DNA from 3 places in the Enterocloster bolteae genome. Region 2 is predicted to be linked to each of the others. Evidence: predicted binding sites of a transcription regulator. Region 2 holds the regulator's gene; each other region holds the start of a gene.
What was found. The regulator Rex, encoded in region 2, represses fermentation and respiration genes when NADH is low (regulators of the CRP and FNR family bind a similar motif). The targets are predictions, from matches to a motif close to ATTGTTAANTANTTAACAAT.

Region 1: allE ((S)-ureidoglycine aminohydrolase) is a predicted target of Rex. The motif match lies at 4,939-4,958, and genes of this name have one in related genera.
Region 3: CGC65_RS24250 (4Fe-4S dicluster domain-containing protein) is a predicted target of Rex. The motif match lies at 4,908-4,927, and genes of this name have one in related genera.

What each region holds. Positions count from the first base shown of each region.
Region 1 is NZ_CP022464.2:3,630,274-3,641,088, reverse strand. It holds gene CGC65_RS17095 (NCS1 family transporter) at 1-1,188, shown strand, start outside; gene allB (allantoinase AllB) at 1,205-2,578, shown strand; gene CGC65_RS17085 (NCS1 family transporter) at 2,620-3,993, shown strand; gene CGC65_RS17080 (alpha/beta hydrolase) at 3,997-4,866, opposite strand; gene allE ((S)-ureidoglycine aminohydrolase) at 5,099-5,887, shown strand; gene allD (ureidoglycolate dehydrogenase) at 5,915-6,967, shown strand; gene CGC65_RS17065 (bifunctional FdrA/YlbE family protein) at 6,983-9,991, shown strand; gene arcC (carbamate kinase) at 10,018-10,815, shown strand, end outside.
Region 2 is NZ_CP022464.2:2,881,300-2,892,114, forward strand. It holds gene CGC65_RS13380 (DUF819 family protein) at 1-329, shown strand, start outside; gene CGC65_RS13385 (MalY/PatB family protein) at 437-1,594, shown strand; gene CGC65_RS13390 (M20 metallopeptidase family protein) at 1,633-2,829, shown strand; gene CGC65_RS13395 (MFS transporter) at 2,826-4,082, shown strand; gene CGC65_RS13400 (hypothetical protein) at 4,288-4,524, opposite strand; gene abc-f (ribosomal protection-like ABC-F family protein) at 4,547-6,499, opposite strand; gene CGC65_RS13410 (redox-sensing transcriptional repressor Rex) at 6,663-7,325, shown strand; gene acpS (holo-ACP synthase) at 7,346-7,765, shown strand; gene CGC65_RS13420 (bifunctional ADP-dependent NAD(P)H-hydrate dehydratase/NAD(P)H-hydrate epimerase) at 7,725-9,266, shown strand; gene alr (alanine racemase) at 9,485-10,675, shown strand.
Region 3 is NZ_CP022464.2:5,262,117-5,272,931, reverse strand. It holds gene CGC65_RS24275 (ABC transporter permease) at 1-27, opposite strand, end outside; gene CGC65_RS24270 (ABC transporter substrate-binding protein) at 52-1,233, opposite strand; gene CGC65_RS24265 ((2Fe-2S) ferredoxin domain-containing protein) at 1,399-1,638, shown strand; gene CGC65_RS24260 ([Fe-Fe] hydrogenase large subunit C-terminal domain-containing protein) at 1,641-3,674, shown strand; gene CGC65_RS24255 (SpoIIE family protein phosphatase) at 3,674-4,852, shown strand; gene CGC65_RS24250 (4Fe-4S dicluster domain-containing protein) at 5,036-6,487, shown strand; gene tnpA (IS66 family insertion sequence element accessory protein TnpA) at 6,762-7,103, shown strand; gene tnpB (IS66 family insertion sequence element accessory protein TnpB) at 7,093-7,452, shown strand; partial or broken gene tnpC (IS66 family transposase) at 7,545-9,078, shown strand; gene CGC65_RS32825 (carbamoyltransferase C-terminal domain-containing protein) at 9,094-9,441, shown strand; gene CGC65_RS24230 (GNAT family N-acetyltransferase) at 9,525-10,031, shown strand; partial or broken gene CGC65_RS32610 (transposase) at 10,253-10,550, shown strand.

The DNA of each region.
Region 1 (10,815 bases), 750 kb from region 2:
CAGGTATTTTTGGCGGTTCTGATTGGATCCACCATACTGGTTATCGGCATCTGTGCAAATGACCGTTTCAGCTACAAATCAGGCGCGCCCTATGCGGTTCAGCTTAAGAGCGCGTACGGCACAAAGGGAAACATTGTACCAGTTATGATCCGTGGGCTTCCCGCTATTGTATGGTACGGATTCCAGACCTGGCTGGGCGGCTCCGCCATCAACCAGATATCCATTGCCATATTCGGATATGACAATGTTGTGCTGTTCTTCCTACTGTTCCAGGTGGTCCAGATTATATTATCAGTAAAGGGCTTCCACGGAATCAAATGGGTGGAGAACATCGGCGGCGTGGTAATCGTCAGCGCCATGCTCTATATGTTATTTGTATGCGTGACCCAGTACTGGGGCGTGATTGGTGATAAGCTCATCAGCAGGAAGGGTTCATGGGGAATGCCGTTCATCGCTGCCATCATCGCTTTCTTTGGCAACAGCACCACGGTTATGCTCAATGCCGGCGACTATTCCAGAGAGTTAAAGGGCGGTTTTTCCGTAGGAAAGCGCGGTGTTGCCTATTTTATTGCCATGGTACCAACCACTGTCCTTCTGGGACTTATCGGCGCAATGGCTTCCACGGCAACAGGGATTGCAAACCCTATCAACGCATTTTCACAGATGGTACATAACAAGGTGCTGCTGGTGGCAACCCTTGGATTCATCCTTTTTGCCCAGATGACCACCAACCTGGCCAGCAACGTGGTGCCCCCTGCCTATGCGTTTATGGACGCATTTAAGATGAAGCACAGGACGGCCGTGATTCTGGTGGGAGTCCTGGCTGTATGTACCTGTCCGTGGATCCTGACCAACGACAGCTCCGCGGCAGGACTGGATCTGTTTGTTAAGATTTACACCGCTTTCTTTGGCCCGATCTTTGCCGTGCTGATCACGGATTACTACATCCTGCACAGGGGAAAGATGGAAGGAGCGGCCCTGGATGACCTCTACGATGATAACGGAACCCATTCAGGAATCAACTGGGCTGCCATCATTGCAACGGCAGTGGGCGCGGTAATCGGACTTGTCAATGTAGACATATCCTTCTTTACGGCAACCATACCTACAGGACTGGTATATTATTTCTGCATGAAGCATATGCCGTCCTGCCAACGTTTCAGGAAAGGAACTTCCCTGGAGAAGTAAATAGGAGGCAAAGCTTATGTATGATCTGTTAGTGAAAAATGGAAGGATTGTTACCGCCCAGGCAGTGACAGAGGGGAATATCGGCATAAAGGACGGCAGGATTGCCGCCCTGCTGGAGGCCGGACAGGAGCCGGAGGCTGCAAAGGTGATTGACGCAAAAGGAAAATATGTGTTTCCAGGAGCCATTGACACCCATGCCCACCTCAATGATCCGGGGTATGAATGGCGGGAGGATTATGAACATGGGACAGCGGCGGCAGCCATGGGAGGTTATACCACCATCATCGACATGCCCCTTCAAAATGAACCGGCCATGACGAACGCGGCAATTTTTGACAGAAAAGTGGAGAAGGTGGACTGTAACGCATATACGGACTACTGCTTCTGGGGCGGCCTGGTGCCGGATAATTTTGACGAACTGGAAGGCCTGCATGAGAAGGGCTGTGTTGCCTTCAAATCGTTTATCGGACCGGTATCACCTGATTACAGCTCCTTAAACTACGGGCAGGCCTATGAAGCCATGGAGAGGATTAAGGAATTTGGCGGACGTGCCGGCTTCCACTGCGAAGATTTTTCCATGATTAAATGGCAGGAAGCCAGGATGAAAAGAGAAGGACGTATGGACTGGCAGGGTTTTCTGGATTCCAGGCCGGTGATTGCGGAGATGGTTGCCACGGTGGATATGATTGAGATTGCCAAGGCAACGGGGTGCAAGGTACATATCTGCCATGTGAGCAGTCCCGAAGTGGCCCAGAAGATAAAGGAGGCCCAGCAGGCGGGCTATGATGTGACGGCGGAGACATGTTCTCATTATCTGAGCCTGACGGACCAGGATGTCCTTGCCAACGGACCTCTGTTCAAATGCGCGCCTCCCCTGCGTTCCAAGGAAGATGTGGACCGTCTCTGGGCCTATGTGGAGGACGGTACCTTCAGCGGTATAGCAAGTGATCATTCTCCCTGCTCCTACGATGAGAAATTCAAAGAGATTCTGGGAAATAAAATCGAGAATGTATTTGACGTATGGGGCGGCATCAGCGGTATCCAGAGCGGCTTCCAGGTAGCGTTTAACGAGGGATGCGTAAAGCGGGGCGTGGATCCCAGGGTATTGGCAAGAGCCATGGCCCTTAATCCGGCAAAAGCATTCGGCATATACGGGAAAAAGGGTGACATACTTCCGGGATTTGACGCGGACCTTGTGATTATTGACCCGGAAAAGGAGTGGGAGATTACAAGCGAATCCCTCCTGTATGTAAACAAGATTTCCGCGTTTGTGGGAATGAAGGGCAGGGGACTGCCTGTATGCACCATCATCCGCGGCAATGTGGTGGCTGAAGACGGAAAGATTACAGCAGAAAAAGGTGTGGGGACCCTGGTCAGGAGACTGAGCTGACAGAATGTGATTTTCAGACACTCCCCGGAAAAGGAGAAAGTATGAGTAATATGGTAGAAAATTTGAATTTAAATCCGGAACTGGTAAAGAACGTGGATCCGGATCTGCAGCCGACGAAAAAACGTATTATGGGGCCCCTTTCCTACGCGGCAAGCTTTATGGGAGGGTGCGTATCCATCGGTACCTTCTCCATGGGCGCCGGCCTGATAGGGGCATTGACAGTGGGGCAGGCCATCCTTGCCATGGTTATCGGATGTCTGGTCATCGCGGTGGCCCTGGTAATCATTGGCAACTGCGGGCATAAGTACGGTATTCCTTACACGGTACAGCTTCGGAGCAGCTTCGGCACCACCGGCGTCAAGGTGCCCGGCCTGTTAAGAGGTATTCCTGCCATTATCTGGTTTGGTTTCCAGAGCTGGGTGGGAGCGGGAGCCATCAACAGCTGTCTGAGCATCCTGTTCGGTTTCAGCAACCTTCCCCTGGTCTATGCCCTGTTTACAATGCTGCAGGTTGCCCTGGCCATCAAGGGATTTGAGGGTATCAAATGGCTGGAAAATATTTCCTGTGTATTCATCATCGCAATACTGGCCTACATGCTGTATGTGGTCAAGACACAGTTCGCAACTGAGATTGATGATGTGTTCTCCGGAATCAAGGGAACATGGGGCATGCCTTTCTGGGCAGCCACCACCTCCTTCCTGGGAATCTATTCAACCATGATCATCAATGCATCCGACTATTCCCGTAACCTGGAAGGGAAGGTGGGACCCACCTTTACCGGAAGTATCTACACGGTTGCCATTCTGCCTGTAACGCTGTTTATGGGACTGATCGGGCTGCTTGTGACGGCTGCTACCGGCAACAGCGACCCGGTTGTGGTGTTCTCCACAACCATGGGAAGCAAGTTCCTCACAGTAGTGACATTGCTGTTTATTGCATTTGCCCAGGTCACAACCAATGTGCTGAACAATATCGTTCCGCCATCCTATGTACTGATGGAATCATTCCACATGAAATGGTCCCACGCCACCATCCTGGTAGGAATCCTCTCGGCATGCTGTATGCCGTGGAAGCTGGTGACAGATGATTCGGCAGCGGGCTTAAGCCTGTTTACCCAGTTCTACTCCGCATTCCTGGGCCCGATTTTTGCCGTAATGGCAGTGGACTATTACATTCTCCGGAAAAAGAAGCTGAATATCAATCATATGTATGACAAGCAGGGCGTGTTCAAGGGAATCAACTGGGCGGCCATCATAGCCATCGTCATCGGCTCCCTCTGCTCTCTGGTCATCGTACAGCTGTCCTGGTATGTGAGCCTGATTCCCACGGGACTTGTGTATTACTTCCTGATGAAGAACATGAAGAGCGCAAAATCATTCCGCACAGGAACCATTTTCCAGGAGCAGGAAGGCTAGTTATCAGCACTGGGCCGGCGACAGCTTCAGGTTCTCCTCCAGGAATGCCAGTGTCTCGTCCAGCAGTTTTTCCGTAAACGGGTTTTCCTCATCCCGGTCAAAGTCGTGGCCATCGCAGGAGGCGATGAACTGCCATGGGCGGAAACGGTTTGACAGCTCCAGGAATTCCCCGTAGGGCACATCATTGTCACGGGTGCCGTGAACGCAGAAAAGGGGGCAGGGAAGGGCGGTGCAGGCGCGCAGGGTGTAGTCCAGATAGAAATATTTATCCCTGCCTTCATACAGAAGGGAACGCCAGGATCCGGTCTGTCTTGCATATACATAAATGCTGTAGTGGGTGTCCAGGCTTCCGGCCGTGTGGAGGTCAGCACCGGCCTGTTCCAGGCAGGACGCATCCACGGCCGGAAGGGAGCAGTAAAATCCGCTGGGTGTCTCATACCAGTGGTCGCACAGGAATCCGTATCCGTAGTAGGAGAGGATCCCAGCGGGCACGGCGGGCAGGTTACCTTTGGCCCCGGCTAAGAGGCAGAGATATGCTCCGGCGGAACGGCCCCACAGGAAGAACGGGAGTTTGCGTCCGCAGTATATTTCGGGATGATTTATGTAATGGGTGATGGAGGAACAGACATCACCCATTATGGTATCCAGCCTGGCGGCGGGCGCAAGGGGGTAGTCGTAGGATACGATGATATATCCGGCCCGGGTCAGGGTATCTATATGCCTGCGGGGCAGATCCTCCCTGCTGCCGTACAGCAGCCCTCCCCCATGGAAGTAAAGGATACAGGCTTTTGCATCTGTATCCTTTTCTGAATATACAGTTGCATACTTTGGATAAGCTGGATGTTCCAGGTTTATCTCTCTTTTTTCCGTCATAATGGTGTTCTCCTTTGTGTAATAGATGAGTTATATTTAAAGATATTATAACATGAGACCGGAAAAAAGTGGGATGTGAAAAAATTAGCAATAGGGTATAAAATGGATAAAAATCATAGGGAGATTTGCATAAATACATAATTGAAAAAAGAACGTTGTTTTGCAATAATATAAATATAAAAAAGTTGACCCAAAAAGGCCTTTAACAAAGAATGAAAGCGAGGAAGTAAATATGAGTTATTTAAATGATCAGGTAGGATACAGAGAGGAATTACTGGCAACACGTTCTGTAATCAAGAAAGAAAATTATGTTCTGCTGGAACCGGACGGTCTGGTTAAGAACAGCATCCCTGGTTATGAGAACTGCGACGTAACCATTCTGGGATCACCTGCCATGGGAGCTACCTTTGCGGATTATCTGGTTACGGTAAAGGAAGGCGGAAAAAACAGCGGCATTGGCGGTGAAGGTCTGGAGACGTTCATTTATGTACTGGCCGGCGAAGTGGTTGTCAAGAATGCCGACAAGGAAGAGAGCCTTACCGAGGGCGGTTATATCTTCTCCCCTGAGAGCGTTAAGGTTTCCTTTGAAAACAAGAGCGGCAAAGAAGCCAGGCTGTATGTATATAAGCGCAGATATGAGAAGATTGAGGGATACAGCGCATTTACGGTAGTGGGAAATGCCAATGATATTCCCTGGACAGAATATGAGGGAATGGACAACTGCCACATCAAGGATTTCCTTCCGGCAGCAGGTAATTTCGGATTTGATATGAACATGCACATCCTGAAGTTCAAGCTGGGAGCGTCCCACGGCTACGTGGAGACACATATCCAGGAGCACGGAATGTATTTCCTGTCAGGCAAAGGCATGTACAGGGCTGACAATGACTGGGTACCGGTAAAGGCCGGAGATTACATGTTCCTGGACGCATATTGCCCGCAGGCATGTTATGCGGTGGGACGTGAAGAGGATTTCGCGTATATTTACTCCAAGGATTGCAACAGAGACGTGCAGTTATAGAATATTGAGAAGAAGCGGGGTGCAGATATGAAACTTTCCCATGATGAGTTAAAGGGGTTAATGAAAAATAAGCTGATGCAGGCGGGGCTGAAGGCGGATCATGCGGATATGACGGCTGATGTCCTCACCTGGTCTGACGAAAGGGGTTATCACTCCCACGGGGCTGTGCGCGTGGAGTATTACAGCGAGAGGATTGCCAAGGGCGGCATCACGGTTGATCCGAAGTTTGAGTGGAGGGAGACAGGACCTTGTTCCGCTGTCTTTGAAGGGGACAACGGCTGCGGATATGTGGCGTCTGTGCTGGCCATGGAAAAGGCCATCGAGATGGCAAAGAAGTCCGGCATCGCAGTGGTTGGCATCCGCAACATTTCCCATAGCGGCTCCATTGGTTATTATACGGAAATGGCCGCCAAGGCGGATCTGGTGGCGATTGCATGCTGCCAGTCCGATCCGATGGCAGTGCCGTACGGCGGGATAGAGCCTTACTACGGTACCAACCCCATCTCCTTTGCAGCCCCCACGGCTGACGAAAGAACGGTTGTATTCGACATGGCTACCACGGTCCAGGCATGGGGCAAGATACTGGACAAACGCTCCAGGCATGAATCCATTCCCGACACATGGGCAGTGGACGCCAAGGGACGTCCGGTTACGGATTCCCGCCTTGTGAATGCCCTGGTACCAATTGAAGGCGCCAAGGGATACGGCCTGATGATGATGGTGGACATTTTCTCGGGCGTGCTTCTGGGAGTTCCCTTTGGGAAGCATGTAAGTTCGATGTACCATGACCTGTCGGCAGGCAGGGAGCTGGGACAGATGTTCATTGTCATGGATCCGTCCAGATTCGTGGGATTAGACGCATTCAAGGCGTCCATGTCACAGGTGCTTGATGAGCTGGGAGAGATGCCGGCCGCAGAAGGCTTTGATAAGGTGTATTATCCGGGTGAGCGCGCAGTCATGAGGCGGGATAAAGCCTATGCCACGGGCGGCGTGGAGATAGTTGATGAAATCTATGAGTATTTAAAGAGCGATAAGGTACACTTTGATAAATATGACCACAAAAACAGGTTTGCCGAATAAGGAGAAGGGGAGCGTATGTTAAAAACCATAGTAAAAAAAGGGAGTTATCATGATTCTGTAGTCCTTATGCTTTTGACTAACCAGATTTCTTCCATAGAAGGTGTAAAGAAGGTTTCCATCATGATGGCAACTCCTGCCAACAAGGACATTTACAGGCAGAGCGGCCTCAGTACCAGCGAGCTGGAGGAGGCGTCCGCCAATGATATGGTGGTAGTGGCTGATGTGGATGACGACGGGCTGCTTGACGTGATCATGGAGGAAGTGGAGGCGTTCTTTAAGAAACAGTCCACTTCAGAGTCGGATAAAAAGGGAGCGGAGGCGGTCCGGTCCTGGGATAAGGCACTGGGAAAGCTGGCGGACGCCAATCTGGCGGTGATTTCCATACCGGGCGCCTATGCGGCGCTGGAGGCTGACCGGGCATTGGATGAGGGCATGAACGTATTCATGTTCAGCGACAATGTTACGCTGGAGGATGAGATTAAGTTAAAGAAAAAGGCCCATGAAAAGGGGCTGGCTGTTATGGGGCCGGACTGCGGTACCGGAATCATCCAGGGCGTGCCCATTGCGTTTACCAATCACGTGGCTCCGGGACCCATCGGCATCATCGGAGCGTCAGGCACCGGCATCCAGGAGCTGACCACCATCATAGACCGTCTGGGAGAGGGCGTTAAAAATGCCATCGGCACCGGCGGCAGGGATCTGTCCACTGAAGTAGGCGGAATTACCATGATGGATATGATTGAGGCCATGGAAAAGGATGATACCGTGAAAGTGCTGATCATCATATCCAAGCCTCCGGCAAAGGCTGTGAGGGACAGGATTTCCGACCGGCTGAGCAACTTTAAGAAACCGGTTGTCACCTTGTTCCTGGGTGAGAAGCCGGAGTACCATGAGGAAAACTTCTACCATGCGTATACACTGGATGAAGCCGCCCGCCTGGCCGTGGGTCTGGTGAGGGGCCAGGATATCGCAGAGGGCAGCGTGGAGGTGGATTCCTCCAGCTTCTTCGCGGCAGAGGAAAAGAAGACAATCAAGGCATACTACTCAGGAGGCACCCTGGCAGGGGAAGCTGCCATGTTAATCAAGGATGCCCTGAACCTTAAGGTTCCGCCCCAGAAGGCAGAAGGTTTTATGTTAAAGACCGACGGACATATCGTGGTGGACCTGGGAGACGATGTATACACCCAGGGCAAGCCTCATCCCATGATTGATCCTGCCAAGCGCATTGAGTGCATGCAGGAGGCGATAGACGACGGGTCCACAGGCGTTATCCTTTTGGACATCATGCTGGGTTACGGTTCCCATGAGGATATGGCCGGGGCCCTCCTCCCTGCAATTATCCGCCTTCGCGACAAGGCCAGGGAGGAAGGGAGAAAATTATTCTTTGTGGCCACTGTATGCGGGACAAGAAGGGATTTCCAGGGTTATGACAAGGCCGTGGAAACACTGAAGGAAGCAGGGGTCATTGTATGTGAGAATAATAAGCTGGCTGTACATACGGCAATCCGCGCCATCGGTCTGGACTTTGAAGAGCCGGTGAAGGAAATCCGCCCCAAGACAACAGCCCGGATCCAGAAAACGGAAGCATCGGAAAAACTCCTTGAACTTCTGTCACAGAAGCCAAGGGTCATCAATGTGGGCCTTAAGAGCTTTGCTGAGGTCATAGAAGCCTTTGGATGTGACGTGGTCCAGTATGACTGGGCGCCGCCCGCCGGGGGCAACGTGGAACTGATAAAGGTCCTGAATTTCCTGAGAAGCTGCCGGGAAATGAATATTGATGAGGCCAACCGCTCCGTTATCGCCAAAGTGGTTGCCAGCCAGCCTGTCATCAGGGATGTGGTGCCGGCTAAGTCTGTCATCAAAGAATTGAATGAGGGAAAGGTGATTCTCCATGCGGGACCGCCAATCCGGTTTGAGAACATGCCGGACCCGGTACAGGGTTCCTGTGTCGGCGCGGCACTCTTTGAGGGATGGGCCGCTACAGAGGAAGAAGCAAGAAAGATACTTGCATCCGGTGAAGTGACCTTTATTCCCTGCCATCATGTAAAGGCCGTTGGCCCCATGGGAGGCATTACCTCCGCCAACATGCCTGTGTTCGTGGTTGAGAACCAGACTGACGGCAATGAGGCATACTGTACCATGAATGAGGGAATCGGCAAGGTGCTGAGGTTCGGTGCATATTCCAAGGAGGTGGTTGACCGCCTGCTGTGGATGAAGGATGTGCTGGGACCAACCCTTGGAAGGGCCATCCGTTCCATAGGCGGACTGAATGTGAATCCTCTTGTAGCCAAGGCAATCGCCATGGGAGACGAGTTCCACCAGAGGAATATTGCGGCGTCCCTGGCTTTCCTGAAAGAGGTCAGCCCGGTGATTACCAAGATGGATATGGACGAAAAGGACCGCTATGACGTCATCAAATTCCTGGCTGATACAGACCAGTTCTTCCTGAATATCATGATGGCAACAGGTAAGGCCGTCATGGACGCCGCAAGGCAGGTAACCGACGGCACCATTGTCACTGCCATGTGCAGAAACGGCGTGGAATTCGGTATCCGCATAAGCGGCATGGGGGATGAATGGTTCACCGCTCCTGTCAACACGCCCCAGGGACTCTACTTTACAGGTTATGACGGTGAGGACGCCTGCCCGGATATGGGTGACAGCGCCATCACAGAGACCTTCGGCGTAGGCGGTATGGCCATGATCGCGGCTCCGGCCGTTACCAGATTCGTGGGAGCCGGCGGGTACGAGGACGCGCTTCGTACCAGCACGGAGATGACGGAGATCACCATTGACCGGAATCCCAACTTTATCATACCAAACTGGAACTTCCAGGGAACATGCCTTGGGATTGATGCCAGACTGGTGGTGGAAAAGGGTATCACACCAGTCATCAACACGGGAATTGCCCATAAGGTGGCTGGCTACGGACAGATAGGGGCCGGCACCGTACATCCGCCTATTGCATGTTTTGAAAAGGCAATCGCGGCATACGCGAAGAAACTGGGGTTCTCTTTGGACTAAGCTTATGATGTAAGGGAGATGGGGTTATGGATAAAAAAAGAGTAGTAATTGCCCTGGGCGGTAACGCCCTGGGCAAGGATATCGAAGAGCAGAAGCAGGCAGTGGCAAAGACAGCTGAGGTGATTGTTGACCTGGTGCAGCAGGGCATGGACCTGATTATCACCCACGGCAACGGCCCCCAGGTGGGCATGATCCAGAATGCCATGGACCAGCTGGCCTGCAGCTATGAGAATTACAAGGAAACACCGCTGCCGACCTGTGTGGCCATGAGCCAGGGGTATATCGGCATCGACCTGCAAAATGCCATCAAGTATGAGCTGTATAAGAGGAACATGGATGTAAAGGTATCCACGATCCTGTCCCAGGTGGAGGTGGACCCGGAGGACGAGGCATTTAAGAATCCCACAAAACCCATCGGCAGGTTCCTGACCGAGGAAGAAGCAAGGAAAAACATGGAAAACGGGATTCCCTGCATGGAAGACGCGGGAAGGGGTTACCGCATCGTGGTGGCCTCCCCCATGCCCATGAAAATCCGGGAGCTCAAGACCATTGAGACGCTGGTGGACGCCGGCCATATTGTCATTACCTGCGGCGGAGGCGGTATTCCTGTGGTGAATGACAATGGCAGGCTCTCGGGAGTCAACGCCGTCATTGACAAGGACAATGCCAGCAGCCTGCTGGCAGCGGAGCTGGAGGCGGATTACCTGATTATCCTGACCGCTGTGGAAAAGGTAGCCATCAATTTCGGCAGGGAGAACCAGGAATGGCTCAGTGACCTTACAGTAGATAAGGCCAAGGAGTACATTGCCCAGGAGCAGTTTGCC
Region 2 (10,815 bases):
CGCTGGCTATCTTTGCCCTTTCCGTATCATCCTCCAATGTGGACTTAAGGAGCTTTGCCAATGCAGGCGTATTCTTCCTGTCCGGCGTGACTGTGCTTCTGATACATGTAATCATCATGTTCCTGGTGGCAAAGCTTATGAAGGTAGATTTGTGTACACTGGGAATTGCAAGCATCGCCAATATCGGCGGCGTGTCGTCGGCACCGGTGGTTGCGGCTGCTTATGGTAAATCCTATCAGTCTATCTCCGTTATCATGGCAGCTATCGGCTCCATGATTGGAACCTTTGTGGGCCTGGGCATGTGTAACCTGCTGCTTATGATGGGGTAGACAAGAGAGGGGGCCTGAGGGTATGATAGATACCATCAGGCGGGACGCATCCTGCGGGTATGCGTCCCAATAAATGATAAGTAACTAAGAAAGGTTGGTAAGGAAACATGTATGATTTCGACAGGACATTTGACAGACATAATACGGAGGTAATTAAGTGGGACCGGCTGGAAAAAGATTTTGGCCGGAAGGATCTGATTCCCTTTGGAATCGCGGACATGGACTTTGAGACACTGCCGGAGATCACCCGGGCCATGACGGAGAGGGCAAAGCATCCGACCTATGGGTATACGTTCCCGTCGGAGGGGTACTACGAGAGCTTTATTGAATGGAACAGAACGCGCAATCACTTTGACATAAAGAGGGAGGAGCTGATTACTATTCCAGGCGTTGTCTGCGCATGTTCCTTCATCATCTATGCACTGACGGAAAAAGGGGACAAGGTGATGGTAAACACGCCTGTTTACGACCCGTTTTTTAAGGTGATTGAGCAGCAGGAGAGGACCCTGGTGACCTCATCCCTGAAGCTTGAACATGGACGGTATGAAATGGATTTTGAGGACATGGAGGAGAAATTCAAGGAGGGGGTTAAGCTCTTCATCCTTTGCAGCCCCCATAACCCGGTGGGCCGTGTGTGGACCATGGAGGAGCTGACCAGACTCAATGATTTGTGCAGCCGCTACCATGTTCTGGTATTTTCGGACGAGATCCACTCGGATCTGGTTTTTCCGGGACACAAGCATATTCCTTACCAGACAGTGAACCAGGATGCGGCGGGGCGCAGCGTCACTGCCATGGCTCCCAGCAAAACCTTTAATATTGCCGGTCTTAAGTCCTCTGTCCTGATTATCAAGAATCCGGAACTGTATAGCAGGGTGAACAAGGTGGTCACCGCGTTTCATGTGGGAGTGGATCTGTTCGGACTTAAGGCCTTTGAGGTGGCCTACCGCCATGGGGCAGCCTATGTGGATGAGCTGAATCAGTACTTATATGAAAATGCGCAGTTTGTGGCAGAGTATGTGGCGGAGAACCTGCCTGCGGCAAAGACATATGTCCAGGATGGAACCTATCTTATGTGGCTGGGTTTTACGGCACTGGGATTAAGCCAGAAGGAACTCATGGAAAAGGTGGTAGGGGCAGGTGTGGCGCCCAATGACGGTTCCCACTATGGAATAGAAGGAAATGGATTCCTTCGTATCAATATCGGTACACAGAGAGCCATGCTTAAGGAAGGCCTTGAACGGCTGAAAACCATATTTGGCTGATGATGTGTGAGCGGATCTGAGAAAGGAAGTGTGACAGGATGCAGGGGTTACTGAATGAGGTGCAGGAATACAGGGACAGGATGGTGGAGTGGAGAAGGAATATACATTCCTGTCCTGAAACCGGATTTCATCTGCCAAAGACATCGGCCATGGTGGCGGGAGTGCTGGAGAAGCTGGGATTTCAGGTGCACACCGGATTTGCAGAAAGCGCTGTCCTGGGAATCCTGGAAACAGGCAGGCCGGGAAATACCATAGCGGTCAGGGCGGATATGGATGCCCTGGGGATGCAGGATGAGAAGGATGTGCCTTACCGCTCTGCCAGGGATGGGGTATGCCATGCCTGCGGCCACGACGTACATACAGCCCTTTTGCTGGGGCTGGCATCCTATCTTTCAGAGCACAGGGACCAGATTCCCGGCGGATGCGTCAAACTGATTTTCCAGCCTGCCGAGGAAGGTCCTGCGCCTGGCGGGGCAAAGCTCATCGTGGATTCAGGGGTGTTGGACGGCGTGGACGCCATATTCGGAGCCCACTGCCAGCCTCAATATCCGGCAGGTGTGATGGGATGCAGGTACGGAAGCTTTTTTGCCAGCGGTGATTTTTTCGAGGTAAAGCTTAAGGGAACCGGGTGCCATGCGGCTTCGCCCCATAAGGGGAAGGACCTGATATCCATTGCCATGGAGATGATTCAGGCCATACAGAATATAGGTTCCAGGGAAATACCGCCCATGAAGACAGCCGTTATCTCGGTATGCTCTATAAACGCCGGGGTACTGTCCACTAAAAATGTCCTTCCCTCAGAGCTGACCTTTGGAGGAACCTACCGGGCCCACGACGGTCAGGTGAGGGACTATATAGCAGGCAGGCTGGAGCAGATTGTAAGAGACTTAAGCCGGATGAACGAAATCACCTGTGAATTTGAGGATTCCTTTGCGTTTCCCTCCTTTGCCAATGACAGAGATATCACGGATACCATTTACCAATCCGCGGCAGAGGTATTGGGACAGGACAAGGTGATGAAGCGTCCGGAGCCTGAGATGGGATCAGAGGATTTTGCCTGGTATACCAGGAAATACAAAGGCGCCTTTTTCTTCTTCGGAGTGAAGAATGAGGAGAAAGGACTGACTGCCAGTCTGCATAATCCCAGATTTGATATTGATGAGGATGCCATGGTTCCGGCTTTGGCTGTCTATATTAACACACTGTACCATCTTCTGGAAAGGCAGGATGTATGAGCGCGAAAGACAATGCAGCAGTAGAAATGACAGAAGTGAAAAAAACAGAATCAGAAATGAAAAACAGGTCCATGGTGCTGTGGGCAATCCTGAGCCTTTCCATGGCCAATGCCCTGGTAGGAACTGGCATATCGCCTGCCCTGGGTGTCATACGCCAGAGTTTTCCGGATGCGCCCGGAGTGCTGGTGCAGATGATAGTGTCCCTGCCGTCCCTGATGGTAATTGCCGTGGCCATTCCCTTTGCATGGCTCAGCAGACGCTATTCTGTCCGGAAGCTCTGCGCTGCGGGACTGGTCCTGTTTCTGGCCGGCGGCCTTATGGGCGGTCTGGCTTCCGGAATTTATACCCTGGTCCTGACCAGAATCCTGATTGGAGCCGGATATGGGCTGATGATGCCCCTGTCAGTGGGGCTGCTGTCCTATTTCTTCACCAGGGAGGAACAGCACCGCTTAAATGGCGGCATTGTCATCTGGTCCAGTGTCTCATCCATCATATGCATGGTGCTGGCCGGGTACCTGGCTGCCATATCCTGGCGGGCGGTGTTTCTGGTGTATCTGTTTGGAATACCATGTCTGTGGCTGTGCCTTAAGCATATTCCTGATGTGACGGTCACCGGCGCCGGGGGAGCAGCGGGAGATGACAGGGCGCGCCGGGCCAGGGGGAATCTTGGCGTCATCAGGAAAACATGGGTCTATGGGGCCGGAACCTTTGTGGTGTTTGTAGGTTATTTTGCCATACTGAACAACTGTTCCTCCATCATTCTGTCGGAGGGCCTGATCAGCGGGGAAAAGGTGGGGATCATCATGTCCTTCCAGACTGTAAGCTCCCTGGTGACAGGGCTTTACATAGGAAAGCTTAAGAAACTCCTGGGAAGGTATATGGGCACCTTCATATGGCTGTGCTCCATTGGGGGACTGCTGTCCCTGTACGCGAAGAACAGTCTGGCATTGACCATGCTGGGACTGGTTCTGTTTGGAATTGCCCTTGCCTCGGCAGTGGGAACCTTTAACGCGGAGGCGTGTATTGCCTGTGAGAGGGATGAGTCCCTGGCGGCAGGCTCTGTCATCATGTTCATGAGAAGCCTGGGACAGTTTTCCTCACCCCTGGTACTGGGATTTATGGCCCGGACTGCGGGAGCTTCGGATATACGCTTCCCATATGAGGGCGCGGCCCTGCTGTCTGTTGTCATGATGGGGGTGTTCTGGGTAAACGGGCTGGTGAGAAGCAGCCTGAAAAAACAGGCGGCCTGCTGAAACCAAAATTTAGCCCGGAGTCCAGCACGGGATTCGGCCCGGGGTTCAGCCCGGATTTCAGCCCAGGGTTCAGCCCGGATTTCAGCCCAGGGTTCAGCCCGGAGTTCTGCCATGATATAAAAAGCTCCCTCCATGAGAGACAGAGAAACGTGTCTTTCATAAGGGAGCTTGTTTTGTAGTTATACAGTGAACCGGGTTCCCGCTGTCACAGCTCATCCCCTGCATCCCCGTCCTCATCCATGCCTTCCGGGGGATCGGATGGTTTCAGCACCCTGGTCATAAGACCCATGGCGTACATTACGATGGGAATGAACACCAGGGAGAAGATAACCGCCATGAGATAATTCTTCGGCGCGCCCATGACAGCCAGCACAATGGCCAGAATAAACAGTCCTGCCAGCAGGACGGCCCCCAAGAGGGCAAATATACGTTTCAGTTTCATTGAACAGCTCCTTTCTGCGGCATCAGGCCTCCTCGGCCAATTCTTCCCAGCTCTGGTACAGCTTTTCCAGCTGTCCGGCTATTTCCTCTTTTTCCTTATTCAGTTCCATAAGCCGGGGCACATCGGTGTACACCTCTTCCAGGGTGAGGAGGGCGTCGATCTCGCTGTCCCTGGTCTCCAGGGCGTGAATGGACTCCTCTGTTTTTCTGAGCTCGTTCTGAATCCTGCGTATACGGGCCTGTTCTTCCTTCTGGGCTTTCCATTCCAGCTTCAGGTCGTTTGGGGAACCCTGGGACGGCCGGTCCGGGGACTGGGAGGAACCGGACACTGCGGATGTACGGCTGTTCCTGGCTGCAAACGCGGCTTCCACCACATCCTTTTTCTCCAGATAATAGTCATAGCTGCCGATATAGTTAATCAGGGACTGTCCGGTCAAGTCCAGAATTCTGGTGGCTGTGCGGTTGATGAAATACCGGTCGTGGGATACATAGAGTACAGTTCCGGTGTAACGGCACAGGGCGCTTTCCAGGATTTCCTTGGAGGTGATGTCCAGATGGTTGGTGGGCTCGTCAAGGAGCAGGAAATTGGCGTCGGAAAGCATCAGCTTGGCCAGGGAGACCCGGCCCCGCTCGCCGCCGCTTAAATCGCGGATCAACTTGAACACATCATCCCCTGTAAAGAGAAAGGACGCCAGGGTGTTGCGGATCTGGGTATTGTTCATGCTGGGATAGGTGTCCTGGATTTCGTCAAACAAGGTCTTATCCATATGAAGGACCTGGTGTTCCTGGTCGTAGTAGCCGATGTGCACCTTGGAGCCCAGACGTATCTCGCCGGCATCGGCGGGCAGCAGCTGGTTGATGATTTTAAGGAGAGTGGTCTTGCCGGTGCCGTTGTTGCCGATGATGGCCACCCGTTCCCCGCGCTTGATTTCAAAATTTACGTCTGTGAACAGGGTCTGGCTGTCAAAGGACTTGCTCAGGCCGGTAACGGTAAGCACATCCTTGCCGCTTTCCACATCCGGCTCCAGCCGGATATCCATGGAGTCGTCGATGTCTATGGGCTTTTCCAGCCGGTCGATTTTATCCAGCATCTTTTCCCGGCTCTCGGCCCTGCGGATGGATTTTTCCCGGTTAAAGGATTTAAGCTTGGCAATGACGGCCTCCTGGTGCCTGATTTCCTGCTGCTGATTTAAGTATGCCCGGATTCTGGCGTCCCGAAGCATGGCTTTTTTGTCGCTGTAGGCCGTGTAATTGCCGCTGAACACGGTCCCGGTTCCATTGTCCAGCTCCACGATTTTTGTCACCACCCGGTCCAGGAAATAGCGGTCATGGGCAACGATGATTACGCTGCCGCTGTAGGTCTTAAGGTATGTCTCCAGCCAGGCGATGGATTCCATATCCAGGTGGTTGGTGGGCTCGTCAAGGAGCAGGATGTCAGGCTTGGTCAGCAGAAGCTTGCCCAGGGATACGCGGGTTTTCTGGCCCCCGGACAGGGCGTTGATGGGCTTTGAAAATTCCTCCTCGGCAAAGCCAAGGCCCTTTAATACGCCGGTGATTTCACTGCGGCAGGCATAACCGCCCTCCAGCTCAAACTGGTGGGTCAGGCGGCTGTATTCCTCCAGCATGTTTTCTAAACCTTCGCCGGACGCGCTTTTCATATCCAGTTCCAGGGAGCGGATGCGTTCTTCCATCTGAAGGATGGGGCGCTTGACCTCCAGCAGGGCGTCGTGGATGGTGCTCTCGCTGTCCAGGTCCTGGTGCTGGGCCAGGTAGCCGATGGAGGCCCCTTTGCTCAGGGCCACGCACCCCTCGTCACAGGCCAGTTCCCCGATGATGATTTTGAGGAGAGTGGACTTGCCGGCGCCGTTGATTCCGACAATGGCTGCCTTTTCATGGTCCTCCAGGTGGAAGGAAACCTGCTTTAATATATGTTTCTCTCCAAATGATTTGCTTATATTGCTGCATGATAAAATCATGGTAAACTCCTTTAAAAACGACATATTTAGCTCTCCCAAGTATAATATACGGAGACGATTTTTTCAAGAACATATGTAAACGGTTTGACATTTTTTTGACGTGTGTTTATAATAGAACTATTAAGGTTTTGACAGAATTGCACAATGGGAAGGTGGATACATCATGGAACGCAAGGAGATTTCGAAGGCAGTCATATCCAGGCTGCCCCGTTATTACCGTTATTTAGGTGAATTAATAGAGGAAGGTGTGGAGCGCATATCCTCCAATGAGCTGAGCGCCAGAATGAAAGTGACCGCGTCTCAGATCCGTCAGGATCTGAATAATTTCGGCGGATTCGGCCAGCAGGGCTACGGTTATAATGTTAAGTACCTCTATTCAGAGATCGCCAAAATACTTGGGATTGACAGACAGCACAATGTGATCATCATCGGAGCAGGAAACCTGGGACAGGCCATTGCCAACTATACGAATTTTGAGCGCAGGGGCTTTGTTATCAGGGGAATGTTTGATATTAACCCCAAACTGATCGGCCTGGTCATCAGAGGGATTGAGATTCGCTCCGTGGATGATTTGGAAACGTTTATCAGGGAGAATGAGATTCAGATTGCTGCTCTGACCATCCCGAAGACAAAGGCGCCGGAGATTGCGGACCGCCTGGTAAACGCGGGAATCAGGGCTATCTGGAATTTTGCCCATACGGATTTGGTGGTACCGGAGGATGTGGTGGTGGAGAATGTGCACCTGTCCGAGAGCCTGATGCGTCTTTCCTACCGGGTCAGCAGCATGTATGACCTGCAGGAGGAGAAAAAGAACGCGTTAAAGTAAATGTTTAGGAAGACAGCACCATGATACTTGGAGTTGGAACAGATTTAATTGAAATCAGACGCATGGAAAAAGCCTGTAAAAAGGATTATTTTGTGGTGCGTACATTTACGGATATGGAAAGCCGGCAAGCAAAGGGGTCCGCCTCTAAGCTGGCCGGCTCTTTTGCTGTGAAGGAAGCGGTTGCCAAGGCTTTGGGGACAGGGTTTCGGACCTTCATGCCCATCGACGTGGAGGTGCTCAGGGATGATATGGGAAAACCCTATGTCCGCCTTTACAGAGGGGCCCTTAAGCGGTTTCAGGAGATGGGAATGGAGCGTCTGGAGGTGTCCATCACCAATACAAGGGAATACGCCATGGCGTTTGCAGTGGGAGAAGGAAGGATAAAGGAGGTACAGCCAAATGAGGATGCTGGTAACGGGAAAACAGATGAAGGCCATTGACGCATACACCATCCACACCATAGGAATCCCCTCCCTGGTCCTGATGGAGCGGGCAGCTCTTAAGGTGGCCCTGGCAGCGGAGCGCCTGTGGGAAAAGGGGGATGTAATCTGGGCGGTGTGCGGCACCGGCAACAACGGGGCCGACGGTGTGGCGGCAGCCAGAATGCTTCATCTAAAAGGATATCCGGTGCGTGTATTTCTGGTGGGAAATCCGGATAAGGGAACAGAGGAATTCAGGACGCAGCTTAAGATTGCAGGCAACGTGGGACTTTTCACTCTGCCGTGGCAGGAGGGGGAGAAGGAAGAATGCGGCCTTCTCATAGACGCGGTGTTCGGCGTGGGACTGAGCCGCCCTGTGGAGGGGGATTACAGGCAGTGTATCGAAATGCTTGCGTCCAAGTCCATCCGCAGCACTGTGGCGGTGGATGTGCCTTCCGGCATTCATGGGGATACGGGAACTGTCATGGGCATAGCCCTGTGGGCGGACCTGACGGTTACCTTTGGATGGGAGAAAACCGGGACAGCCCTGTATCCGGGCCGGGAGTACGCGGGCCGGGTGGAGGTGGCTGATATCGGATTTCCCGGACAGGCCCTGGAGGCGGTGAAGGAAGCAGAGGGGACGGCGGCAGGAGATTTTGCCGTTACCTACAGTGATGATGATTTGAAACGGATACCCAGGCGCCCTGCCTATTCCAACAAGGGAACCTTTGGAAAGGTGCTGATTGTGGCAGGCTCTAAGAATATGTGCGGGGCCGCCTACCTGAGCGCTTTATCCGCATACAGGACAGGGGCGGGACTGGTAAAACTGCTTACGGTGGAGGAAAACCGTCAGATTCTCCAGGAACGCCTGCCTGAGGCCATCATAGCCACCTACACCCCTGACCAGCTCATGGAGGGCAGGGATGAATTCAGGAAGATGATAGAAGCCCAGATGGAATGGGCTGACGTGGTGGTGCTGGGACCGGGACTGGGAAACGGACCCTATGTGGAATATCTGGTGGAGGATATACTGACCAGCGCGTTCGTGCCTGTCATCATTGACGCCGACGGCCTGAATGCCATAGCGGGTCATCCATATCTTACCTCCTACTATACAGAGAACATTATCGTGACGCCCCATCTGGGAGAAATGGCCCGTCTTACAGGGGAGGGAATCGATCAGATTAAGGAGAACCTGGCAGCCACGGCCCTGGAGTATGCGGGCCGCTACGGCCTTACCTGCGTGTTAAAGGACGCCGCCACTGTGACTGCGGGACGGGACGGGAACCTGTACATCAACTCCAGCGGCAACAGCGCCATGGCAAAGGCAGGCTCCGGCGACGTGCTCACAGGCATCATAGCAGGTCTGATAGCCATTGGCATGGAGGAAGAGGAGGCGGCCTGTCTGGGTGTATATCTTCATGGACGGGCAGGGGACGCGGCTGCCTCTAAAAGCGGCGCCCACAGCCTGCTGGCTTCGGAACTGGCGGATGCTGTTGGCAGTGTGATGACCATGGTGTGACGGTCATGGTGTGCGGCTGGGGTGTGACAGTCATGGTGTGCGGCTGGGGTGTGATGGCCATGGTGTGCGGCTGGGGTGTGACAGTCATGGTGTGACGGCCAGGGCGTGACAGCCAAGGTGTGACAACTGCGGTGCAGCATCCGTTCCGCCGCGCCAAATAATAAAATGAGATTGAAAATGGGCCGGAACAGAGGCCCGTGACACAGGAGGCAACAACAATGAATTCTTACAGCAGAGTTTACGCATCCATTGACCTGGATGCGGTGGAATCCAATATGAGGGCAATGAAGGACAGTCTGCCTCCTTCCGCTTCCATGATCGGGGTGGTAAAGACAGACGGGTACGGACACGGGGCAGTTCCGGTGGCCAGGGCCATTGATCCTTACGTAAAAGGGTACGCGGTGGCCACCATTGACGAGGCGATTATCCTGCGCCGCCACGGCATCCAGAAGATGATTCTGGTACTGGGCGTGACCCATGAGAGCCGTTTTGAGGATCTGGTCCGGTACGATATACGCCCTGCCATGTTCCGGTATGAGGAGGCGGGGAAATTGTCTGAAACAGCTGTAAAGAACGGCGCCAGGGCAAACATCCATCTGGCGGTGGATACGGGCATGAGCCGGATTGGAATGACGCCGGATGAGGCGTCGGCAGACGAGGCGGCCCGTATATCCAGGCTTCCCGGAATATGCATTGAGGGTATGTTTACCCATTTTGCCAGGGCAGACGAGGCGGACAAGGCATTTTATGAGGCACAGTATAAGAAATACAGGGAATTCTGTGAAATGCTCTGCAGCCGTGGGGTGGATATCCCGATCCGCCACTGCTCCAACAGCGCCGGTATTGTGGAGGGGCTGGACTCCAACGGACTGGATATGGTGCGCGCCGGAATCTCTATTTACGGCCTGTACCCATCAGACGAGGTGGCCCGGGACAGGGTGAAGCTGGTTCCTGCCATGGAGCTTAAGAGCTTTATCACATACATAAAGACCATTGGGCCGGGTACGGCTGTGAGCTATGGGGGTACCTTTGTGGCGGACCGTCCCATGCGTGTGGCCACCATTCCCGTGGGATACGGGGACGGCTACCTGCGCAGTCTCTCCAACAAGGGAGCGGTGCTTATCCGGGGAAAACGGGCAGAGATCCTTGGCAGGATATGCATGGACCAGTTTATGGCAGATGTCACAGACATCCCGGAGGCAGAGGAAGGCGACCAGGTGACTCTCATTGGAAGGGATGGGGAGGAATGCATCACGGTGGAGGAGTTAGCTGCCTTAAGCGGCGGTTTTCACTATGAGATTATCTGCCAAATCGGCAAACGGGTTCCAAGAGTCTACCTGCGGGACGGGAAGGCCATTGGGAAAAAGGATTACTTTAATGATATTTACGAGGGCTTTGGATATATGTAAAAGCCTACCAGGCTCAAAGAGAACGTCTGATTCATATGTTATTAGTGTGGCGTAAAGCCGGCCGGATGCACCAGTGTATCCCGGCTATGTATACACAGGTCAAAAATGTCAATACTAAGGTTGAATAAATTGACGGAGTG
Region 3 (10,815 bases), 2.4 Mb from region 2:
TGTGATGTGATTTGTAGGTTGATTCATGAGGGATGTCTCCGCAGTTAGGGGTTAGGGCATATAGTAAAAATCATCTCCGGGCATCTGTCCGCCGATGGATTTTGGGTCCTGTTCATGTAAGGTGGAGAGGTAACCGCTCAATGCGTCCTTCATCTCCTGACCGGTCAGACATACAATATTACAGTAGGGAAGGGCTTTCTGGGCAATGGGGGCTTTTTCCACAATACCCTGCTCAGCAATCAGCCTGGATGCATCCTCCGCATGTTCTGTGGCAAAAAGGGTGGAGGCCTCATGGTCCTTTATGAAGTCTGCAACAGGGGAGCGGTTTTCCCTGAGAAAATCGCTGCGTACCAGGGTAACTCCTGTCACCAGCATGCTTCCGGTGTCCTTGTTCAGCATGTTCCACTGTTCTGTTAAATCCAGCACTGTTTTTAGGTCAGGGTTCTGGATGCAGGCAGCAGTGGCAAAGGGCTGCGGCAGAACTCCGATGGCGCTGGAATCCTGTTTTAGCAGGGACGCCACTTCTGTGGCCTCGGATTTGAACTGAAGGTCCACATCAGATGTAGAAAGACCATTTTCCTTTAAAAGGTAATTCATGACGTATTCAGGGGTGGTTCCCTTTCCTGTCATATAAATGGTGCGTCCCTTTAAGTCAGCCATGGAGGAAATGGAATCATCTGAGGCAACCACATAGAGGACACCCAGGGTGTTGATATCCAGGACCGTGATATTTCCCTGGGTCTTGGCGTAGAGTACACTGGCAACATTGGCAGGCAGCAGGGCGATATCCAGATCGCCGTTTGCAATCTTGCCCACCAGTTCATCAGCCTTGCCGGCCATGGTAAATTCATAAACATTGGAGGTCTCGCCCCTGGAAGCCTTGTCCATCAGGGATACAAGTCCCATGGAGGTAGGGCCTTTTAGAGAGCCTACACGGATGGCTGCCTGACAGGTCAGCTTGTTTTCATCAAAACCCGTGTTCAGTTCATCGCCGGAACCGGATTCAGAGGAGGACACTGCGCCGGAAGCGCTTTCTGAGGCCTGGTCCTGGGAGGCTTTTTCACCGTTCTGGTTTATGGTCTGTGCGTCGGCCTGGGCTTCCGTCTGTGTCCCGGCCTGGGCTTCCGTCCGAGCCTCTGTGGCAGGTGTGCCTGAGGTGCTCTTGCCGCATCCGCCCAGCACCAGGGAGATACCCATAAATGCTATTAAAAGTAAAGAAACATGTTTTTTCATAGTACTTCAACTCCTCTCGTAAATATCATTAACTATAGCACAACAGCCCTGTCTTTTCTATAAAATATTTGAGAAATATTATTGATATAAATATCACAATGTGAGATAATGAAGCCATGGTTTGGGGTGAGCCCATAATACACGCAGATAGTGGAGGAATAAGGGATGAAAGTAACGATATGTATTGGAAGCGCCTGTCATTTAAAGGGATCCAGAGAGATTATCAGTAAGCTCCAGAAGCTGGTGGATGAGAACGGCCTGTCTGATAAGGTGGATTTAAACGGTGCGTTCTGTTCCGGAAATTGTGACCATGGAGTGTGCGTGACGGTGGAGGGCGAGTTGTATTCCCTGAAGCCGGAAGATACAGAAGAATTTTTTGAAAATGAGATAAAGGGGAGACTTTGATTATGGGCATGGAAATCATAGATTTCAAAGCCACAAAGTGCAAACACTGCTATAAATGCGTCCGCTACTGTGGGGTAAAGGCCATCCAGGTCAAGGATGAGCGGGCGGTCATCATGCCGGACAAGTGTATCCTGTGCGGTCACTGTCTGAAGATCTGTCCTCAGTCAGCAAAAACCCTTAAGAGCGACCTGAACATGGTTCGCGGATTTTTGCGCGAAGGCATGCGTGTGGTGGTGTCCATAGCACCGTCCTATATGGGTTTATTAAAATACAAGACAATCGGTCAGGTGCGGGGGGCTCTGCTGCGCCTGGGATTCGAGGATGTGAGAGAGACTTCCGAGGGAGCTGCTTTTGTGACGGCTGAGTATACGAAGCTTCTGGCAGAGCACAAGATGGAGAATATTATAACCACATGCTGCCCAAGTGCTAATGACCTGGTGGAAATCTACTATCCACAGCTTATACCCTGCCTGGCACCGGTTGTGTCTCCCATGATTGCCCACGGAAAGCTTTTGAAGGAAGAACTTGGATGTGATGTGAAGGTCGTGTTCCTTGGACCGTGTATTGCCAAGAAGAAGGAAGCCATGGACCTGAGGCATGAGGGCTATATTGATGCTGTATTAAATTTTAATGACATAAACAAATGGCTGGAGGAAGAAGACATCGTAATCGGGGACTGTGAAGACCGGCCATTTACCGCATTTGACCCAAAGGTAAACCGCCTGTATCCTGTGACCAACGGCGTGGTGAATTCCGTGCTGGCTACCGAGGAGAAGGGGGATGGATACAGAAAGTTCTATGTCCACGGGGAAGACAATTGTATTGATTTGTGCAAGAGTATGTCCCGGGGAGAAATCAAGGGCTGTTTTATAGAGATGAATATGTGTTCCGGCGGCTGCATCAAAGGCCCCACGGTAGATGAGGAGTTTATATCCAGGTTTAAGGTTAAGCTGGACATGGAGGAGAGCATCTGCAGGGAGCCGGCTGAGGAAACGCAGATGGAGCCGGTATGGGAAAATGTGAATTTCAGGAAGCAGTTCGAGGACCATTCCCCCAGGGACCCCCAGCCTACGGAGGAACAGATACGGGAAATCCTGCGAATGACCAACAAACTGAAGCCGGAGGATGAGCTGAACTGCGGCGCCTGCGGTTACCCTACCTGCCGTGAAAAGGCCATTGCCGTATTCCAGCACAAGGCAGAGGTAAGCATGTGTATCCCGTTTATGCATGAAAAGGCGGAATCCATGGCCAACCTGGTGATGGAGACTTCACCCAACATCGTACTGATTGTGGGAGATGACATGCGCATCATGGAGTACTCGGATGTGGGCGAGAGATATTTTGGAAGGACCCGTTCCCAGGCATTGCAGATGTATCTGTATGAACTTATCGACCCAGTGAACTTCCAGTGGGTATTTGATACACACCAGAACATCCACGGCAAGCGGGTGAATTATCCGGAATATAATCTTTCCACCCTGCAGAACATTGTGTACATAGAAAAGGAAAATGCAGTCCTGGCCACCTTCATAGACATAACCCGTGAGGAGGAGCTGGCCCAGGAAGAATATGAGAGAAAGCTGGAAACCATAGATCTGGCCCAGAAGGTCATCCACAAACAGATGATGGTGGCTCAGGAGATAGCAGGTCTGCTGGGAGAGACAACAGCCGAGACAAAAACCACCCTGACCAAGCTGTGCCACTCCTTGCTGGAGGATGGCAGCGATGCCGGGTATGCCGGGGGAGAAAGAGAGCGGGAAATTCCTGGCGTACAGCTGGGAAGCGGAGCCGTGCCCTTAAAGGGTGTCATGACAGCCGGGGGCTCCGGCGGAGCGGAAGCCGGACAGATATCAGGAACCGGGCCGGCATCAGAACCGGCATCAGGAGCCGGGAATCCGGCAGATAATGCCGGTGAACAGAAAAAGCCTACGGGGTATGTCCATATAGGCAGCGCCAATCCGGGCGGGGGAAAGTCCGGGTATGTCCATCTGAGCAATGTGGATTTAAAGAAACCAGGCGGCAACGGAGGTAAATAATGGGAATTACAGTGGATGTTGCATATAAAAGCCTGAACAAGTACACCGAAATCCTGTGCGGGGACAAGGTAGAGCTTTTGCAGACCGAGGATTCCAACATCATGATTCTGGCGGACGGTATGGGAAGCGGAGTCAAGGCCAATATCCTGTCCACGCTGACCTCTAAGATATTAGGAACCATGTTCCTTAATGGGGCTACCCTGGAGGAGTGTGTGGATACCATCAGTGAGACTCTCCCCATCTGTCAGGTCAGGCAGGTGGCTTATTCCACCTTCAGTATACTGCAGGTATACCACAACGGGGATGCGTATCTGGTGGAATATGATAATCCCGGATGCATATTTATCCGGGACGGAAAGCTTATGCAGATTCCGAAAAATGTACGGGTCATGCAGGGCAAGGAAATCAATGAATACAGGTTCAAGGTCAAAAAAGGCGATGCCCTGATTCTCATGAGCGACGGCACCATCCATGCAGGGGTGGGTGAACTGCTGAACTTTGGATGGCTGTGGCAGGACATTGCGGACTATGCAGTGAGACAGTATCCTCTGACCGTGTCGGCCATGCGTCTGGCCGCCAGCATCAGCAGGGCCTGTGACGAGCTGTATCAGTTCCGTCCAGGGGATGATACTACGGTGGCGTGCATGCGGATTATTGACAGCAAGCCTGTTCACCTTATGACCGGACCTGCAAGGAATCCGGAAGACGACGTTCGTATGGTCCAGGATTTTATGGATGATCCCAATGCCAGGACCATTGTATGCGGGGGAACCAGCGCCACTATCGTGTCCAGGGTGCTGGGGAAGAAACTGGATGTATCACTGGATTATGTGGATCCGGAGATACCTCCCATTGCATACATGGAAGGTGTGGATTTGGTTACGGAGGGAGTTCTTACCCTTAACCGGGTACTTCAGCTGCTTCGCAGGTATGTGAAAAATGAGACTGTATCCGAAGAATTTTTTCATGAATTGGATAAGCCCAACGGGGGTTCTATGGTGGCCAAGGTGCTCATAGAGGACTGCACGGAGGTGCACCTGTATGTGGGGAAGGCAATCAACAGTGCGTACCAGAATCCGGGACTTCCCTTTGACCTGGGTATCCGCCAGAATCTGGTGGAACAGCTGAGGCATGTGATTGAGGAGATGGGAAAGACAGTAGTGGTGACATATTACTAATGTTGTATGTCATTTAATACTTGCTTTTTCAGGGTAAATATAGTAGATTTCTAGTGTTGATATAATTTTAACAAACTCGAATTGTGATATAGAAGCAGACATATATGGGATAAGCCAATGATATGTAATGCGCAGGAGACCATAGGACGGTCTCCAAGTGCCCGTAACAAGGAGGAGAAAAAGATGGTAACCAATGATGCGACAATCCTGCGTTTGAAACATGATGTACTTTACGAGGTGGCTAAAGCTGCATGGGAAGGGAATCTGGACGAGAAGCGGGAGCAGATTCCATATTCCATGATACCAGGGCCTCAGGCGACTTACCGCTGCTGTATTTATAAGGAAAGAGAAATTATCCGGCAGAGGGTCCGCCTGGCAGAAGGAAAATGTCCAACCGGGAAGGACACATCCAATGTGGTCCAGGTTATCAATGCTGCCTGTGAGGAGTGTCCCATTGCATCCTACATAGTAACTGACAACTGCCGTAAATGTATGGGAAAGGCCTGCCAGAACTCCTGTAATTTCGGAGCCATCAGCATGGGACGTGAGCGGGCCTATATCGAGCCCGGCAAATGTAAGGAATGCGGCAAGTGCTCACAGGCCTGTCCCTATAACGCCATTGCCCATCTGGAGCGTCCGTGTAAGAAAATTTGTCCGGTGGATGCCATCACTTATGATGAGTATGGCATCTGCGTGATTGATGAGAAGAAATGTATCCAGTGCGGAGCCTGCATCCATAGCTGTCCGTTCGGAGCCATAGGGTCCAAGACCTTCATGGTAGATGTGATTCGCCTGATTAAGGCAGGAAAACGGGTGGTTGCCATGGTGGCGCCTGCCACAGAGGGGCAGTTCGGCCCTGACATTACCATGGCCAGCTGGAAAATTGCATTAAAGCAGCTGGGATTTGCGGACATGATAGAAGTGGGATTGGGCGGAGACATGACCGCTGCCTATGAGGCAGAAGAATGGGCCCAGGCCCATAAGGAGGGAAAGAAGATGACTACCTCCTGCTGTCCCGCGTTCGTGAACATGATTAAGCAGCATTTTCCAATGTTACTGGAGAATATGTCCACCACGGTGTCGCCTATGTGCGCAGTGTCCAGAATGATAAAGAGCGGGGATCCGGATACGGTTACTGTATTTATTGGCCCCTGCATAGCCAAGAAGAGCGAGAGCCTGGATTTAAATGTAAAGGGAAATGCAGATTATGCCATGACCTTTGGTGAGATAAGAGCCATGATGCGCGCCAAGGGAGTAGAGCTTCAGCCGGCCGAGAACGATTATCAGGAAAGCTCTGTGTTTGGAAAGCGTTTTGGCAACGGCGGCGGCGTGACAGCGGCCGTACTGGAATGCCTGAAGGAAATGGATGAAAACACAGATGTCAAAGTAGCCCGCTGTAACGGAGCCGCAGAGTGTAAGAAGGCATTGCTGCTCATGAAGGTGGGAAAGCTTCCGGAAGATTTCGTGGAAGGCATGGCCTGTGTAGGCGGCTGCGTAGGAGGTCCCAGCCGGCATAAAACTGAGACCGAGGCCAAGAAGGCCAGGGAACAGCTGATTGGGTCTGCCGAGGAGAGGCATGTGCTGGAGAATCTGAAGAAGTATCCTATGGATGAGTTTTCGATGCATAGGCATTAAGCTACGGTAGTTTAGATGACGAATTGTGGTTTTGGAGAAAAATGAAGAATAAAACCACAAGATATAGTGGTTTTTGAGGGGAAATTGAGTGAATTTGCGGCCTGGAAATGGGTGTTTTTCAGGGCGTGAGAAATAGATGCCTTGTAAGTGATTCATAATGAGTAGGCTGATTAGAGCCCCAGTCTGTGAGATAATAGGCTCCTAGAAGAATCTACTTGAAAAACTTTGAAAACTTTTAGAAGTTTTTCAAGTAACTCAAAGGATGCTACTCTCTATGAACGAGGTCGTCGAAGTACGAATGGCTAGTTGGAAAGCCATGGTCCAAGAACGTAGTGCCAGCGGCCTATCCATCGAAGAATGGTGCGCAGCAAACAATGTCAGTGAGTCACAGTATTACTATCGCCTCAGGCAGCTGCGCAATACAGCGCTGGCTGCGGCAGGCCAGACGTCCATGGAACATACCGGTGGATTCATGCGGGTTCCCTTTTGCCCTGCGGACCCTTCTTCCGCTGTTGCTCTCCGAATCCGTCGTGCGGATACCGTCATTGAAGTCAGCGGTGATGCGCCAGACAATATCCTCGCTTTTCTTAAGGCGGTGATGACCGATGTTGTCTAAGATGAATGGTTTCGAAGCAATTTATCTCTATGCGGGTAAAAGTGATCTGCGCAAGGGAATCGATGGTCTGGCCGCTCTTGTAAAGGAACAGTTCAATCTTAACCCTTTTCAGAAAAATGTCCTCTTCCTTTTTTGCGGGACCAGATCAGACCGATTCAAAGGGCTGGTCTGGGAAGGCGATGGGTTCTGCCTTGTTTACAAGCGCATAGAAGCCGGCCGTCTCCGATGGCTCCGCAGTCAACAGGAAGCTGTGCAGCTCAGCCAGGCTGAACTCCAGCGGCTTCTTGATGGTATGACGATCCTGGAACGTCCGACCATAAAAAAGGTCAACTGCACACAAGTATTCTAAATTGGAAATGTTTCCAAATCAATCAGTGGCTTTTCCCGAGCGTTTCTGGTATACTTTCCTAAATGAAATTCAGGAAGGGGGAGTCTTGGACGATGGCGGTAAGACTGGACGAACAAGAACTATCAAACCTTGACAAACAAACATTGATCAAGATGTATCTGGGACTTCAGGACTCCATGGAGAAGCTCAGCCAGAGTATTGATATCCTTACGGAGGAGGTCATTCATCTGCGCCAGCATCGGTTTGGTCGTTCTTCCGAAAAGGGCCTGACGGAAGCGGAGGGTCACTTCCAGCTTGGTTTCATGTTTAACGAAACCGAGATGACGGTTGATTTGAATCCGGATATCCTGGAACCTACCTTCGAAGAAATCCACTAGAAGGCTTATAAACGCGGAAAAAAGGTGATTGGAAAACGCGGGGAAGAACTGAAGGATCTGCCCGTAAGCACAGTCAGCCATCCCGTCTGCGAAGCACAACTCCAGAGAGCGTTCCCAGATGGGAAATATAAGCAGCTCCCTGATGAAGTTTATAAGAGACTGGCTTTCCATCCCGCCTCCTTTGAGGTAATCGAGCATCATGTAGAGGTCTTTGTGAGCACGGACGGCAGGACGTTCGTGCGTGGTGAGCGTCCCGCTGATCTTCTGCGCAACAGCATCGTGACGCCTTCCCTCGCCGCAGGTATCTACAACGCCAAGTATGTCAATGCACAGCCAATCCAGCGACTGGTAAAAGAGTTCGAGCGCTGTAACGTTTTCCTTCCGGAACCGACCATGTGCCGCTGGGCGAATGTCTGTTCAGACTGTTACCTGAAGAGGATTTATGACCGTCTCAGGGAAAAACTCAATGACTATCATGTCCTCCACGCAGATGAAACACCAGTTGAAGTACGAAAGGATGGTCGCCCTGCCAGATCCAGGAGTTATATTGTGGGTGTACCGGACCGGATCACTGGAAGCACATCCTTTTGTCCTTTATGAATACCAGAAAGGACGCAAAGCGGATTATCCGAGACAGTTTCTAAAGGATTGCAGTGGCATCTGCGTGACGGACGGATATGAGGTATACCATTCAATCGCGAGGGAACGGAACGACCTTACGATTGCCGGATGCTGGTCCCATGCCAGAAGGGACTTTGCCGATGTTGTGAAGTCTGCCGGTAAGGAAAAAGGGTCCGTTCAGGAGTCCATCTGCTATAAGGCGTTCCAGATTATACAGACCATGTTCCGGTATGAGCAGGGTTATGCGGATATGCCTCCCGAAGAGAGTCTGGAACAGCGAAAAAGAAACGTTGCCCCATTGGTTGCCGCATTCTTTGCGTATCTGAAATACGAGCAGGGTCACGTAGCGCCAAAAATGAAGACTGGCAGGGCAATCAGCTACTGCATCAATCAGGAATCGTTTCTGCGGGTATTTCTTACAGATGGTGCTGTCCCGATGACAAACAATGCTGCGGAGCAAAGTATTCGCCCCTTTACTCTGGGCAGGAAGAATTGGTATCTGATTGATACGAGCGGCGGAGCAAAGAGCAGTGCCATTGCCTACAGCATAGCTGAAACTGCCAAAGCGAATAACCTGAAGCCATACGAGTATTTCAAATATCTGTTGGAGGAGCTGCCCAAGCACGGAGCTGAAAGTCCCTATATGTTGTTAGTGGCAAATGTCCTTAAACCCAATGAAATTCCGGCTGTTACTCATGTGGATAAAACTGCAAGAGTTCAGACAATTACCTCTACTCAAAATGCAGTTCTCTACAATATTTTAGATGAGTTTGAAAAGCTTTCAGGTGTACCTATATTATTGAATACCTCGTTTAACATTGCTGGAGAACCTATAGTTGAAACACCTATGGATGCTCTGAAATGTTTTGAAAAAACTAATTTAGACGCCCTATCTATTGGACCATATCTTATAACAAAAGATGTTAAAAAAGGTAAAATTGAAATCGATAATTATCAACGCTTTGTAGTTTCATTAGGGGCAGCTCTTTAAAAATTCATTTTTTCCTAAACATCTCTAATTATACTAATTACGGATTAATGCTACCTATTTATAGTAATCATGGAGAAAATAATATGTTATACCTAAAAAAACTCAATACCTACGATAGCGAACTAGAGTATTTGTATTTAAAGGATTTACCCTTGAATGAAAATGGATTTATAAACAATCTTCATAATATTTCTAAAGAGGAGTTTATGGAAGTTTCACTTCCTAAACTAATTAACTATTCAAATGGAATAGACCTTCCAAGTGGTTATGTACCTGAAACAAATTATTTTTTATGGGATGAAAAAACTATAGTAGGGTTATTTAGATTGAGACATTTTTTAAATGATAGCCTAAGGAATGGTTCTGGTCATATTGGATATCAAATTCACCGTAATTTTAGAAGAATGGGGTTTGCTTCTAGTGGCTTAGCATTAGCAATTGATGAAGCAAAGAAAATAATTCCTGATGATGAAGTTTATATGTCTACAAGATTAGATAATATAGCCTCGCTAAAAGTTCAACTACATAATAATGCATATATTCATCATACAGACAATGAACACTATTATACCAGAATAAGAATAAAATGATTTTGGAATAATCGTGCAAAGGTGAAGCTAAACAATAGTAAATGCTTCATATAATGTATGGATTTCCTTCTATATGATTTGAGATAATAGAATAGACTCACCAAGTTGAAAACTCCATAACAGCATACTATAGTTACATTATCATGAAATATGACATGCTATTGACATGGGCATAAAATAATGAGAGGAAACGCCAATATGGGTGACTAAAAAAGTGTAAAAAATATCTCAATTCAATGAAAATCTGGATGCAAAACTGGATGCAAAACTGGGATGCTATTTCCTCGATCTTCAAGTTTTCCACAGCAATCAAGAAGGTCATCCATACCACCAACGCAATAGAGAGCCAGATGCCACTTACCACAAGCTGAACCGTCAGAGTAGTGGGTTCCCAAGCGATATATCGCTATTGAAAGCTCTACCTTAGAGGCTACAAAAAAATGGTCAATGCACATCCGTAATTGTGGACAGGTATATGGTAAGTATAGCATCATGTATGAGGGCTGTCTACCAAAATAATCGGTAATACACAATTTCTTTCGGCGGATATTTTGCCTATATTTTACACATAACGGCATATGCTTTTTAACGCCTTACTCACAGTGCGGTCATCTCAACACAAACTTGCTCCCAGTGCAGAGCTGGTCCCAGTATTGCTTCCTTTTGGACGGTTTAGTATCTGGCTATTATCAGAGGCTTTTTTCCCCCAACCCTAGCATATGGACAGGAAGGGGGTGTAAGTGATTCATAGCCGGTACCCGGCAAAAAAACCGTATATGGTAGA